3 regions of the Pseudarthrobacter sp. P1 genome follow, and region 3 is predicted to be linked to each of the others. Evidence: riboswitches for the same ligand, from Rfam matches in the RefSeq annotation. Region 3 holds a riboswitch; each other region holds the start of a gene.

Region 1 (4,577 bases), 860 kb from region 3:
TCCCCGGGCTGAACATCGACAACCTGCCCTTCTTCGCCGTCATCGCTTCCATGGCCGAGGGCACCACGCTGATCCACGACTGGGTCTACGAGAACCGCGCCATCTACCTGACGGAGCTCAACCGCCTCGGCGGGCGCGTGCGCCTGCTGGACCCGCACCGCATCGACATCACCGGCCCCGTCGCCTGGCGCGCCGCGGAGATCGGCTGCCCGCCGGCCCTGCGCCCGGCCGCGTGCATCCTGCTGGCCATGCTGGCCGCCAAGGGCACCTCGGAACTGCGCAACATCTACGTGATCGAGCGCGGCTACGAGGACCTCGCCGAGCGCCTGAACACCATCGGCGCCGAGATCGAGTACTTCCAGGACTGACCGAAAACTGTGGTGCGGTAGGTGCTCTTATGAGGCGTCATAAGAGCACCTACCGCACCACAGTTGTTTGCGGACGACGGCGTTAGATGGCGGAGAGGGCCTGGGCCAGGTCCTTCGTCAGGTCCTCCAGGTCCTCCAACCCCACCGAGAGGCGCAGCACGCCGTCGGTCAGGCCGATGGCCGCACGGCCCTCCGGGCCCATCGCGCGGTGCGTGGTGGTGGCCGGGTGGGTGATCAGCGACTTGGCATCGCCCAGGTTGTTGGAAATGTCCACGATGTTCAGCGCATTCAGCAGCGCGAACGCGGCGTCCTTGGCGGTGCCGTTGGCCGGCGTCGCCAGCTCGAAGGTCAGCACGGTGCCGCCGGCCTTCATCTGCGCCTTGGCCAGCTCGAACTGCGGGTGCGAGGGCAGCAGCGGGTACTTCACCCAGTTGATGGCCGGCTGCTGTTCCAGGAACGCGGCCAGCGCCAGGGCATTGGCCGAGGAGTGCGCCACGCGCAGGCCCATGGTCTCCAGCCCCTTGGTCAGCACCCAGGCGTTGAAGGAGGACAGCGACGGCCCGGTGTGGCGCATCAGGTTCTTGACGGGTCCGTCGATGAACTCCTTGGTGCCCAGGATGGCGCCACCCATCACGCGGCCCTGGCCGTCGATGTGCTTGGTGCCGGAGTAGACAATCACGTCCGCGCCCAGATCCCCGCACTTCTGCAGCAGAGGGGTGGCGAAGACGTTGTCGGCCACCACCGTGGCGCCGGCCGCATGGGCCAGATCGCACACGGCGCGGATGTCCACGATCTCCTGCATCGGGTTGGAGGGGGATTCGAAGAACACGGCGGTGGTGGGCACCGACAGCGCCTCGCGCCACTGGTCCAGGTCCGGCCCGTCCACGAAGACTGTCTCCACGCCCCAGCGCGGCAGGATCTCGTTCAGGATGACAAAGCAGGAGCCAAAGAGGGAGCGGGAGGCCACCACGCGGTCGCCCGCGGCCAGCAGCGCGCCCAGGGCGGTGAAGACGGCGGACATGCCCGACGCCGTCGCGAAACAGGCCTCGGTCCCCTCGAGCAGGCGCAGCCGCTCCTGGAACGTGGCCACCGTGGGGTTGCCGTAGCGGGAGTAGACAAAGCGGTCCGCCTCGCCGGTGAAGGCCTGTTCGGCAGCCTCGGCCGATTCGTAGACAAAGCCGGAGTTCAGGAACAGGGCCTCGGAGGTTTCCTGGAAGTTGGTGCGGTCCAGTCCGCCGCGCACGGACTGCGTGTCGGGGGCCCAGCCTGCGGCGTTGGGGTTGAAATTGCTCATTGAAATCCTTAAAGCGTGGGTGCTATTTCCAGGGCAGGTGGCGATTTTTCCAGCCATTTAGCACCCGGTCGCCGTAGGCGTCGGGCTCGCCCTCAAAGCCTTCGAGCACGTTGTACGAGGTGAAGCCGGCGGCCGTGGCGGCCTCGGCGGCGGCGATGGACCGGACGCCGGAGCGGCACAGGAACACCAGCTCGGCACCGGCCGGTGCGGCGGCGGTGAGCTGGTCCACGAAGGCGGCGTTGGGCGTGCCGCCGGCGAGGTTCCACTGGATGAACAGCGGCTCAACGCTCAGCGAGGTGGTGTCCGGGACGCCGATGTGCGCCCATTCGCCCTCGGTGCGCACATCCACCAGCAGGGCCCCGGATTCCACCTTGGCCCAGGCCTCCGCCGGGGCGAGGTCGCCCGCGTAGCTCACGCGTGGCCCTCGCCGTCGTACTCCAGGTCCTGGACGGCGTTGGCGACGGCGGCATCGGAGGCGGCGACGGCGTGCGGCAGGACAACGGCCTGGGCGGCCACCACGGTGGTGCCGTTGAACGTCACGGACGGACTGCCATGGAGGATGTACCCCTCGGCCAGGGCGTCGGAAATGCGCACACAGAATGCGTGGTCGTCGGGTCCGGTGATCAGCCGGTAGGCGAGCGGGGCTTCGTGGTCAGACATGGTTCTCCTCGATTGCAAGCGGCGGGAGCGCAAGCGGGGAGGGTAGCCAAAAAGAGGCTGCACCAGGGGCGTCCACACTTGCAAACCTTGGCCGTATATCACTAGGTATTGCCGAGTATTCACCTAAGGCACCCCGCTGGAACAGAGGGTTGCCGGCCAGCAAGTCAGGGCTTGGCGCTGGCACTCATTACTCAGGGAAAAAGTAGCATACGGGCCGGCGCTGCGGGCAAACGTGCCGCCGAATGTGGCATTGCATGAAGAACGCGGGGCCCAATGGCAGGATATGGACCATGAGTCCGAGAATCGTTCTTATTGTTGCCCGGTTGTTCTTCGGCGTGCTGACGCTGGTTGCGGTGGGGACCCAACTGGTGATCCATCTGGGCAATGGCTACGACGTGGTGAACTTCTTCAGCTACTTCACCAATTTGTCCAACCTCTTTGCCGCCGTGGTGCTCCTTGTTGCCGCGGCCCACCTGATCACCGGCAAGGAGGGCACCCGCACCGGGGACATCATCCGCGGGTCCTCGGTGGTGTGCATGGCCCTGGTGGGCATCGTCTTCAGTGCCCTGCTGCGCGAGGTGGACCTGGGGTCGCTGCTGCCGTGGATCAACACGGTGCTGCACTACGTCATGCCGGTGGTCATTGTGCTGGACTGGCTCGTCCAGCCCCCGCAGCGGCCGATGGCGTACTCACGGCTGTGGGTCTGGCTGCTCCCGCCGGTGCTGTACCTGGCCTACTCGCTCATCCGCGGTGCGGCCATCAATTGGTACGCCTACCCGTTCCTGAACCCCGACACCTCCGGCGGCTATGGCCCGGTGGCGGCAACCTGCCTGGGCATCACCGTGGCGTTCCTCGCCGTCAGCGTGGTCCTGGCCGTGGCCGCCAACAAGCTGCGCCCGCTGGTGCGCACCGGGTCGCCGGCACTGCAGCCGGCCTAGGCCCGGCCTGGTGCTATTCGGTGCCGGCCAGCAGGGCCGAGAGCTCGGCCGTCAGCTGCGCGCGGACCGCGGCCGTGCCCACCTCGGTGCCGTCGATCCGGTTCACCGGTGCCAGCAGCCGGATGCTGGAAATCAGCCAGACGGCGTCGGCGTCCATCAGGTCCGCCGGCACCACCGGTCCGTAGCCCAGTTCCCAGCCGGCCGCCCGGGCCGCGGCGAACAGTGCGCCCTGGGTGGTGCCGGGCAGGATGCCGCTGTCCTGGGCGGGGGTGATCAGGCGCTTGACCGGCAGCCCGCCGTCGTCGCTGATGTGCGCGAGCAGGACCGAGGACGTCGGGCCCTCCAGCACGCGGCCGTCGGTGCTGGTGAAGATCACGTCGTCGGCGCCCTGGGCGTGCGCATACCGCAGCGCGGCCATGTTCACGGCGTAGGAGAGGGTCTTGGCGCCCAGCAGCAGCCACGGTGCGCGCTCGGCCACGGCGGAATCGTAGCCGCGGTCCAGCAGCAGCACGTCCAGCCCCTTTTCGCGCTGGGCCCTGGCCGCGGGCGACGGCGCGGAGGCCTGTACCCAGGCGGTGGGGGAGTTGGCGCCCTCGTCGCCGCGGGTGGCGATCAGTTTGACCACCACCTCGTCCGGGCCGGCCGCGGAGCCGGCCGCGGAGTCCGCGCGCGCCGCCGCGAAGGCGTCCAGTGCGGTCCCGATGGCCCGCAACCAGGCGTCCGGCGCCGGGATGTCCAGCCCCATGACCCTGGCCGAGGACGCCAGCCGGTCCAGATGCGCCGCCACCTTGCGCGGCTTGGCGTCGATGGCCAGCAGCGATTCAAAGATCCCGTCGCCGCGCGTGGCGCCCTGGTCCGTGGCCAGCAGCGCCGGGGCGGTGGCGTCGGCCAGCCGGCCGGCGGGGAAGGCGGGATCCAGGAACACCAAAACAGTCATGCAGCCAGCTTAGTGCGGCTCCGCCGGCGGCCGGAACGGACGCCTCCCCGGCCCGGGCCCGCCACCGGATAGGCTGGGACAGTCGACCGGCACCGTGCAGAAGGGGGATTGCAGTGTTGTTTCCCGGCCTGCCGTGGGATTCCACGGCCACGTGGTTCTCCCTGCTGCTGTACATCTCGGACATGGTGATCCGGCTGATCGTGCTGGGCGTCATCCCCGGAAACAGGCGGCCCACCACGGCCATGGCCTGGCTGCTGTGCATCTTCTTCCTGCCCTCCATCGGCCTGGTGCTGTTCTTGATGTTCGGCAACTTCCGGCTGTCCCGCCGCCGCCGCGATTACCAGGCGGAGGTCAACCAGCGCGTTCTGGCCGCTACCCGC
Region 2 (4,577 bases), 2.0 Mb from region 3:
GGCGGTGCTGGCCGCGGCCACCAAGACCGAGCTTGAGGAGCTCTACTTCCCCTTCAAATCCACCCGGCGGACCAAGGCCGCGATCGCCCGCGAGGCCGGGCTGGAGCCGCTGGCCGACGCCCTGCTGGCCGATCCCCGCCGCGACCCCGAGGCCACGGCGGCCGGGTACCGCAACGCCGGTCATGGCGTTGCCGACGCCGCCGCTGCCCTTGCCGGGGCCCGCGCCATTCTGGTGGAGCGCGCCGGGCAGGACACCGAGCTGGCCGCCGCCCTGCGCGAGCGGCTCTGGAACGGCGGCCGGCTGCGCTCCAAGGCCAAGACCGGCAAGGCCGCCGGCGCCCCCGGTCCGGACGCCGGCAAGGACGCCGCCATGTTCAAGGACTACGCCGATTTCGTCCAACCCCTGCACCGGCTGCCCGGCCACCGGGTGCTGGCACTGCTGCGCGGCGAGGCCGACGGCGCCCTGGCGCTGGAGATTGCCGAGGCCGATCCCCGCGACGCCGAGGCCCTGGAGCAGGCGCGCGGCTGGTACGAACGCGCCGTTGCCCGGTCCCTGGGCATTGCCCACCGCGGCCGGGCCGCCGACGGCTGGCTGCAGGGCACGGTGGAGGCCGCCTGGCGGACCCGGCTGCTGGCCCGGCTGGCCACCGAAGCCCGTGGCAAGCTCTTTGCCGCCGCCGAGGAGGAGGCGGTTCAGGTCTTCGCCGCGAACCTGCGAGATGTGCTGCTGGCAGCGCCGGCCGGCAACCGGGCCACCCTCGGCCTGGACCCGGGCCTGCGCACGGGAGTGAAGGTGGCGGTGGTGGACGGCACCGGCCAGGTGGTGGCCACCGACACCATCTACCCGCACGTCCCGGCCAAGCGTTGGGACGAGTCCCTGGCGACGCTGGTGGCGCTGTCTCACAAGCACCAGGTGGAGCTGGTGGCGATCGGCAACGGCACCGCCTCCCGGGAGACGGACAAGCTGGCCGCCCAGTTGCTGGCCGAGCTGAAGAAGCGCGACGGCGCAGCGCCGGCCAAGGTGGTGGTCTCGGAGGCCGGGGCCAGCGTCTACTCCGCCTCGGCGCTGGCCTCCGCGGAGCTGCCCGGCATGGACGTCTCGCTGCGCGGCGCCGTCTCGATCGCCCGCCGGCTGCAGGACCCGCTGGCCGAGCTGGTGAAGATTGAGCCCAAATCCATCGGCGTGGGGCAGTACCAGCACGACCTCACCCCGGCCCGGCTGGACCGCGCCCTGGACGCCGTCGTCGAGGACTGCGTGAACGCCGTCGGTGTGGACGTGAACACGGCCTCCCCGGCGCTGCTGGCCCGGGTGGCGGGCGTGGGCCCGCTGCTGAGCGAGAACATTGTGGCCTACCGCAACGAGCACGGGCCGTTCGCCAGCCGCGCGGCGTTGAAGAAGGTGCCGCGGCTGGGCGCGAAGGCGTTTGAACAGTGCGCCGGCTTCCTGCGCATCACCGGCGGAGCGGAGCCGCTGGATGCCACCAGCATCCACCCCGAGGCCTACCCCGTGGCCAGGAAGGTGCTTGCCGCGGCCGGAGCCAAGGCACCGGGTGCCGGTGCGGCCGCCGTCGCCGCCCTGGACCCGGCCCGCTTTGTGGACGGCAGCTTCGGCCTGCCCACGGTGGCGGATATCCTGGCGGAGCTGCCCAAGCCGGGCCGGGACCCGCGCCCGCGCTTCGCCACCGCCACCTTTGCCGAGGGGGTGGAGAAGATCACCGATCTGCGCGCCGGCATGGTGCTGGAGGGGACGGTGTCCAACGTGGCAGCGTTCGGGGCGTTCGTGGACATCGGCGTGCACCAGGACGGCCTGGTCCACATCTCCGCCATGAGCACCCGGCGGATCGCCGACCCGCGCGAGGTGGTGAAGTCCGGCGACGTCGTCAAGGTCAAGGTGCTCGATGTGGATCCGGCGCGCAAGCGGATCTCCCTGTCGCTCCGGCTGGATGACGCCACCACATAGGCACTGTCATATAAACGTCACATTCTTGCGTCCCGCCGCGGGCCTCTCCCACACTGAACGTAGGTCATGAGTGTCAGCGACAAGCCCCGGCTCGCTGGCCGGCAACCCTCCTCCGCGGTGGGGTGCCCCGGGTGAAGACCTGGCCTTGGCCAATCGGTCCAGGGCAAGCGCGGGCTACAGGTGCATCCTGGCCCACCGGCCGGGGCCTCCCGTGGCGGTGGGCCACCGGTGCACCCTGAAGGCCCCAGAGCATGAGGAGCCCCTTGTGAGCACCGGTTGGTCATTTGAAACCCGTCAGATCCACGTAGGCCAGCAGCCCGACGCCACCACCGGCGCCCGTGCCCTGCCCATCTACCAGACGACGTCGTTCGTCTTCCCCAGTGCAGAGAGTGCGGCCAACCGCTTCGCGCTCGCCGAACTGGAACCCATCTACACACGCATCGGCAACCCCACCCAGGACGCGGTGGAGCAGCGGATCGCCAGCCTTGAGGGCGGCCTTGCGGCTCTGCTGCTCTCCTCCGGCCAAGCTGCGACGACCTTTGCGGTGCTCAACATTGCCGAGGCCGGGGACCACATCGTCTCCAGCCCCAGCATCTATGGCGGAACCTACAACCTGTTCGCCCAGACGCTGAAGAAGTTCGGCGTCGAGGTCACCTTCGTGGCCGACCCGGACAACCTGGATGACTGGCGCAACGCCGTCCGCCCCAACACCAAGCTGTTCTTTGGCGAGGTCGTCTCCAACCCGCGCCAGGACGTGCTGGACATCGAGGGCATCAGCGCCGTGGCCCACGAGGCCGGCGTACCGCTGCTGGTGGACAACACCCTGGCCACGCCGTACCTGATCCGCCCGCTCGAGTGGGGCGCCGACGTCGTGATCCACTCCGCCACGAAGTACCTGGGCGGCCACGGCAGCGCCATTGCCGGCGTGATTGTCGACGGCGGCACGTTCGACTACACGAAGGACCCGGAGAAGTTCCCCGGCTTCAACACCCCCGACGAGAGCTACAACGGCCTGGTCTACGGCCGCGACCTGGGTGCCGACGGTGCACTCGGTGCCAATCTCTCCTACATCCTCAAGGCGCGCGTCCAGCTGCTGCGCGACCTCGGCTCCGCCGTCGCCCCCTTCAACGCCTTCCTCATCGCGCAGGGTCTGGAGACCTTGAGCCTGCGCGTGGAGCGGCACGTGGAGAACGCCCGCGCCGTCGCCGACTGGCTGGAAAAGAATGCCGATGTGGAGGCCGTGGCCTACGCCGGCCTGCCGTCCAGCCCCTGGTACGAGCGCGGCCGCAAGTATGGCCCCAAGGGCACTGGCGCCGTTATCGCCTTCGACATCAAGGGCGGCGAAGAGGCGGGCAAGCGCTTTGTCGACGGGCTGGAACTGCACTCGCATGTTGCCAACATCGGCGACGTCCGCTCGCTTGTCATCCACCCGGCCTCCACCACGCACGCCCAGCTCAGCCCCGAGCAGCAGCTGGCCGCCGGCGTCCGCCCCGGACTGGTGCGCCTCTCCGTCGGCATCGAAAACGTCGCGGACATCATCGCGGACCTCGAAGCCGGCTTCCGGGCCGCCAAGAGCGCGTGAGCGTTTCCGCCGAAACCCTGGGAATCTTTCGCGTGTATTCTTCCGAGCCGGAGCTCCTCGGCGACGACGGCCTGAGCGGGGCCTCGCTGGCCCATGCCGGGCCGTCGTCCGACGGCGAGCTCCGCTATGCCCCCGTGGGTGCGCTGGAGCTCGAAGCCGGCGGCACCCTGGAGGATGTCACGCTCGCGTTCGAAACCTGGGGAACGCTCAACGCGGATGCCTCCAACGCCGTCCTCATCCAGCACGCGCTGACCGGCAGCACGCACGTCAGCCGCGGCGCCACGGAGGAGGACGGCTGGTGGGAGGGGCTGGTTGGTCCGGGCCGGGTGATCGACACGGAGCGGTACTTTGTGGTCTCGGCCAACATCCTCGGCGGCTGCTACGGCACCACCGGACCGTCCTCGATTGCCGCGGACGGCACCCCCTACGGCTCCCGCTTCCCGTTCACCACGCTGCGCGATTCCGTTGCGGCGGAGGCACGGCTGGCGGACCTGCTCGGCATTGCGTCCTGGTACGCGGTGGTGGGCGGATCCATGGGCGGGGCACGCGCGCTGGAATGGGCGGCGACTCTGCCCGAGAGGGTTCAGCGCTGTGCCGTGATTGCCTCCTGCGCGGCCAGCACGGCCGAGCAGATCGCCCTCGCCCAGGTGCAGGTGCTGGCGATCCGTGCCGATGCGCACTTTGCCGGCGGGGACTACTACGACGGCACCGCGCCGACGGCGGGCCTGGGCATTGCCCGGCGGATTGCGCACATCAGCTACCGGTCCGAGGAGGAGATGGCCGTCCGTTTCGGCCGCACCGCCCAGGACGGCGAAAACCCCGTGGGGCCTTCGCGGCTGGCGGCACCGTCTGGCCTGGCGGGGGAGCGGTACCAGGTGGAGAGCTACCTGGACCACCAGGCGCGCAAGTTGGTGGGCCGGTTCGACGCCAACAGCTACATCGCGATCACCGAGGCCCTGATGAGCCATGACGTCGGCCGCGGCCGGGGTTCGCTGGAGGCTGCCCTGGCGGCGGCGTCCGAGGTGGAGTTCCTGG
Region 3 (4,577 bases):
CTGTCGAGTGGAGCCGGTGTGTGACGGGCGGCGGGCCGGGTCAGGGGGCCTTGACGGCGCGCCAGGTGTGCGTCAGGTAGGGGAGCTGGAGGACTTCACCGGGGGTGTGCCCCAGATGCTCGTACAGGTACCAGTCGAGGTTGGCCGTGACCTTGGCCCGGGTGGCCTCGTTGGCCCGGAGCCAGTAGCTGCGGGACTTGACCAGTTCCTTGATGTCCTCGCCGGTCAGTGGTTGGGCCCAGGCGCTCACGTGGGACTCCAGCGCTGTGAACTCCGGGCCGACGGCGGGCCGGAAGCCGGGCTTGTGGACATCGCCGGCGTGCATGATGCGGCTGAGCCGGTGCACCCAGGGCACGCTGACGTCGAGCTGGTTCCACACGAGCCCCAGGATCCCGCCCGGGCGCAGGATCCGTGCGATCTCCGTGCTTGCGGCCACCGGGTCGCACCAGTGCCAAGCCTGGGCCACTGTGGCGGCGTCCTGGCTCCGGTCCGGCAGCCCGGTGTCCTCGGCCACGCCAATGATGGTGTGGACGGTGGGGAAGCGGCGCTCCAGCTGGGCCAGCATGTCCGCCGAGGGGTCCAGGGCCGTGACGTTGCGGCCCGGCCCCAGGAGCAGTCCGGTGAACTTGCCCGTCCCGGCGCCCAGATCGACGACGTCGGCCACCCCCGCCCGGGACCCGGCGGCGGTGCCGTCGAACAGCCATTCGACGGACTCCGCCGGGTACCCCGGGCGCACCCGATCGTAGTGTTCGCCACCGTCCTGGAAGGCCGTGGCCATCTCCTGGCGCCGGCCGGCTTCAAAGGTGGGCCCGCCGATGGCTGCCATATGCGCTCCTGAACGTTGACGGAAACAAGCCCGTCAACTCTACCGCGTGCTAGTCGTCCTCGGGGTCGATGGTGCAGGGGGCGGCGCCTGCCGTGCCGGGGGTGTTCGGTGCCCAGTCCGGGTACCTGCGGGCATCGTTGGCCGGAACCCAGCGGCCCGAATCCACCACGTAGTCCCAGCCCAGCCCTGACTCCACCAGCGCGGCCACGCCGTCGACGAGGCGCTGGGCGTCCGCCAGCCGGGAGCCCACGCCAAAGCTGGCGCGCAGCGATCCGGAGGGCAGGCCCAGGCGGCGCAGCAGCGGGTGGGCGCAGAACTTGCCGTCGCGCACGCCCACGCCGTGCTCGGCGGAGAGGTAGGCCGCCACCAGCCCGGCGTCGTAGCCCTCGACGGAGAAGTTGACGACGCCGATGCTGCCGCTGCCCGGGTAGTCGCCGGAATCGCTGAAGAGCCGGTGGACGGTGACGGAGGGGATCTTCGACAGGCCCGCCACCACGTGGTCGCGCAGGCCCTCCTCGTGGCTGTGCCAGGCGGACTCGTCCAGGGCGGAGAGGATCTCCGCGGCCTTTGCCAGCGTGGCGGCGCCGAGCACATTGGGGGAGCCGCCCTCGTGCCGGGCCGGCCCGGTGGCCCAGGTCACGGTGTCCAGCCGGGCTTCCTTGACCGCGCCGCCACCGGCCAGGTGCGGGGTGCCCGCGTCCAGCCAGTCCGGGCGGCCAACGATGACGCCGGAGCCGAAGGGGGCGTAGAGCTTGTGGCCGGAGAAGACCACGTAGTCGATGCCGTCGTCGGCGAGGTTGAGGCGGCGGTGCGGGGCCAGCTGAGCGGCGTCGACCACGATGCGGGCACCATACCGGTGGGCCAGTTCCGCGAGCTCGGCCACGGGCAGGATCTCGCCGGTGACATTGGAGGCGCCGGTGACGGCCAGCAGCACCACGGAGCCGGCGCGCAGCTGCGTTTCGATCCGCGAGAGCGTGGCCGCGATGGAACCGGCGGCCACCACGCTGCGGTGCGGCAGGCGCTGCCAGGGCAGCAGGTTGGCGTGGTGTTCGATGTCCAGGTAGAGCACCTCGCCGGTGGGGCGGGAGCCGTCCTCGGTGGCCAGCAGCGTTTCGACGCAACCGGCCAGCAGGTTCAGGGAATCGGTGGTGTTGCGGGTGAAGATGACGGCATCATCGGCCCGGCCGCCCACAAAGTCCCGGATGGTGTCGCGGGCGTTTTCATAGACGGACGTGCTGACCTGGGAGGCAAACCCGGCCCCGCGGTGCACGCTGGCGTAGTACGGCAGCACCTGGGCCAGGTGGTCGGCCACGGCCTGGACGGCCGGGGCCGAGGCGGCGTAGTCCAGGTTGGCGTAGCGGACGCTCCCGCCGGTGATCAGCGGGGCGGACAGGTCGGCGCCGGTGACGGCCAACAGGGGTTCGACGGCGGCGGCAGCCGCGGTGGAGATGGAATTTTTTTCAAGGGTTGCAGAGCTCATGAAAGGACCTCACGGGAAGGATCCCGGACAGTGCCGTGATCCGCGCTTGCCAAGACCGCTCCGGCCTGGCCAGGTCGTCACCCGGGGCACCCCGCCGCGAAAGGAGGGTTGCCGGCCAGCAAACCGGGGTTTAGCACTGGCACTCGTGACCTATGCCCAAAATGCTAACCCCGGTGGGGTGCCGGGCGCATTTGTTACATCCCTTTGCGTCACACTGCGTCGTGCTACAGGAGGTCGTCGAGCCCCGGGTTGAGCCGGTTCAGGACCTCCGAATGCAGGATGGAGTTGGTGGCCAGGGCGTTGCCGCCGAAGGGGCCCTCCTCGCCATCGAGGGAGGTGAAGCGCCCGCCCGCCTCGACGACGATCGGCACCAGGGCCGCCATGTCGTACAGGTTCAGTTCCGGCTCGCAGGCAATGTCGACGGCACCCTCGGCCACCAGGCAGTAGGACCAGAAATCGCCGTAGGCGCGGGTGCGCCAGACATCGTCGGTCAGGGCGATGAACTCGTCGCGGTTGCCGCGTTCCTTCCAGCCGGAGAGCGAGGAATAGGACATCGAGGCGTCCGCCAGGTTGGCGACGTTGGAGACGCGCAGCCGGGTGGCGGCGGCCAGCGACTTGCCCGTGAAGGCCCCCGTGCCCTTGGCGGCCCACCAGCGCTTGCCCAGGGCGGGGGCGCTGACGACGCCGACCACCGGCTGGCCCTCGTCCACCAAGGCGATGAGGGTGGCCCAGACCGGGACGCCGCGGACAAAGTTCTTGGTGCCATCGATGGGGTCGATGATCCAGCGGCGCGAGCCGTGCCCGCTGCTGCCGAATTCCTCGCCGAGCACGGCATCGCGGGGGCGGGCCCGGGCGAGCTGGCTGCGGATGGACTCCTCGGCGGCCTTGTCGGCGTCCGTGACGGGCGTCAGGTCCGGCTTGGTTTCCACAGCCAAATCGAGCGCCTTGAAACGAGACATCGTCAAAGAATCAACGGCGTCCGCCAATACGTGGGCCAGGCGGAGATCGTCGTTGTAGCCTTGCGGTTCATGGTTCATGGCATCACACTATCGCTGGTTGTGGCAGGGGCGGGGAGGCAGGGGGACCCGCGGCCGGGTTCCGCCGGATTAGAGGATGGTGCCGAGTTCCTTGGCTTCGGCGCGGCCCTCGGTGCGGTCCGAGCTGCCCAGCAGCCGGCGCAGCGAGGCCAGCCGGGCCGGGCCGGCCTCGCCGGCGCTGCCGTCGGCCACCCACGGGTCCAGGCCGCAGTTGACGGCGGCGCTGTTGTGCTTGCAGCCACGCTCGCAGGCATCGGTGCCGGGCTCCAGGTCGGGGAAGGCGTGCAGAATGCGGTCCGGATCCACGTGGGCCAGCCCAAAGGAGCGGATGCCTGGGGTGTCGATGATCCAGCTGCCCGGCTGGGCGTCGCGCAGCCGCAGGGCCAGCGCCGAGGAGGAGGTGTGCCGGCCGCGGCCGGTGACGGCGTTGACGCCGCCGGTGGCGCGCTGGGAGCCGGTGAGGGCGTTGACCATGGTGGACTTGCCGACGCCGGAGTGGCCCACCATGACGGAGACCTTGCCGTCCAGATGGTCCTTGAGGGCGTCGACGGCGCCGCCGGCCAGCAGGGCGGATTCGCCGTCGTCGCTGCGGGCATCAATGCCCGAGGCGGTGTCCGAGGCCGTGCGGCTGACCACCACCGTCATGTCCAGGTGCTCGTAGTTGGCCAGCAGCTCGGCGGGATCCTTCACATCGGCCTTGGTGATGAGCAGCAGCGGGGCGATGCCCGAATCGTAGGCGGCCACCAGCGCGCGGTCGATGAAGCCGGTCCGGGGCTCGGGGTTGGCCGCGGCCACGACGATCACCAACTGGTCGGCGTTGGCCACCACGACGCGCTCCACCGGGTCGGTGTCGTCGGCGCTGCGGCGCAGCAGCGTGCGCCGCGTCTCCACCCGGACCAGCCGGGCCAGCGTGTCGGGCGCGCCGGAGACGTCGCCGACCAGGGCCACGAAGTCCCCGGCCACCACGGGGTTGCGGCGCAACTCGCGGGCGCGGGCGGCGATGAGGATGCGCTCCTCGGGGGTGTCCTCGTCCACGACTGCCGTGTAGCGGCCGCGGTCCACGGTGATGATCCGGCCGATGATGGCGTCATCGTGGGCGGGGCGGTCCTTGGTGCGCGGCCGGCTGCCCTTTTTGTTGGCGCGGACGCGGACGTCGGACTCGTCCCAGTTGCTGAAATCGCGTGCCACCTAGTTGGCCCCGCCCGGGGTGGACGCGGGCCCGGGGCCCGCCAGC

The links. A riboswitch is a leader RNA that binds a small molecule or an ion and turns the genes downstream of it on or off. The one in region 3 is predicted to bind S-adenosylmethionine.
Region 1: it holds a riboswitch for S-adenosylmethionine, as region 3 does, so the genes downstream of both, ACQCSX_RS12455 (DUF1737 domain-containing protein) here and ACQCSX_RS08465 (aminotransferase class V-fold PLP-dependent enzyme) in region 3, are expected to answer to the same signal.
Region 2: it holds a riboswitch for S-adenosylmethionine, as region 3 does, so the genes downstream of both, ACQCSX_RS19660 (bifunctional o-acetylhomoserine/o-acetylserine sulfhydrylase) here and ACQCSX_RS08465 (aminotransferase class V-fold PLP-dependent enzyme) in region 3, are expected to answer to the same signal.

Annotation. Positions count from the first base shown of each region.
Region 1 covers NZ_CP189584.1:2,645,506-2,650,082, reverse strand. The annotation lists gene ACQCSX_RS12470 (UDP-N-acetylglucosamine 1-carboxyvinyltransferase) at 1-368, shown strand, start outside; gene ACQCSX_RS12465 (O-succinylhomoserine sulfhydrylase) at 451-1,662, opposite strand; gene ACQCSX_RS12460 (rhodanese-like domain-containing protein) at 1,685-2,077, opposite strand; gene ACQCSX_RS12455 (DUF1737 domain-containing protein) at 2,074-2,322, opposite strand; SAM riboswitch class IV at 2,392-2,514, opposite strand; gene ACQCSX_RS12450 (Pr6Pr family membrane protein) at 2,613-3,260, shown strand; gene ACQCSX_RS12445 (aminodeoxychorismate lyase) at 3,274-4,197, opposite strand; gene cls (cardiolipin synthase) at 4,311-4,577, shown strand, end outside.
Region 2 covers NZ_CP189584.1:4,217,837-4,222,413, forward strand. The annotation lists gene ACQCSX_RS19655 (Tex family protein) at 1-1,960, shown strand, start outside; SAM riboswitch class IV at 2,023-2,136, shown strand; gene ACQCSX_RS19660 (bifunctional o-acetylhomoserine/o-acetylserine sulfhydrylase) at 2,226-3,542, shown strand; gene metX (homoserine O-acetyltransferase MetX) at 3,614-4,577, shown strand, end outside.
Region 3 covers NZ_CP189584.1:1,785,583-1,790,159, reverse strand. The annotation lists gene ACQCSX_RS08470 (class I SAM-dependent methyltransferase) at 41-826, opposite strand; gene ACQCSX_RS08465 (aminotransferase class V-fold PLP-dependent enzyme) at 876-2,306, opposite strand; SAM riboswitch class IV at 2,344-2,457, opposite strand; gene hisN (histidinol-phosphatase) at 2,531-3,343, opposite strand; gene rsgA (ribosome small subunit-dependent GTPase A) at 3,413-4,531, opposite strand; gene aroA (3-phosphoshikimate 1-carboxyvinyltransferase) at 4,532-4,577, opposite strand, start outside.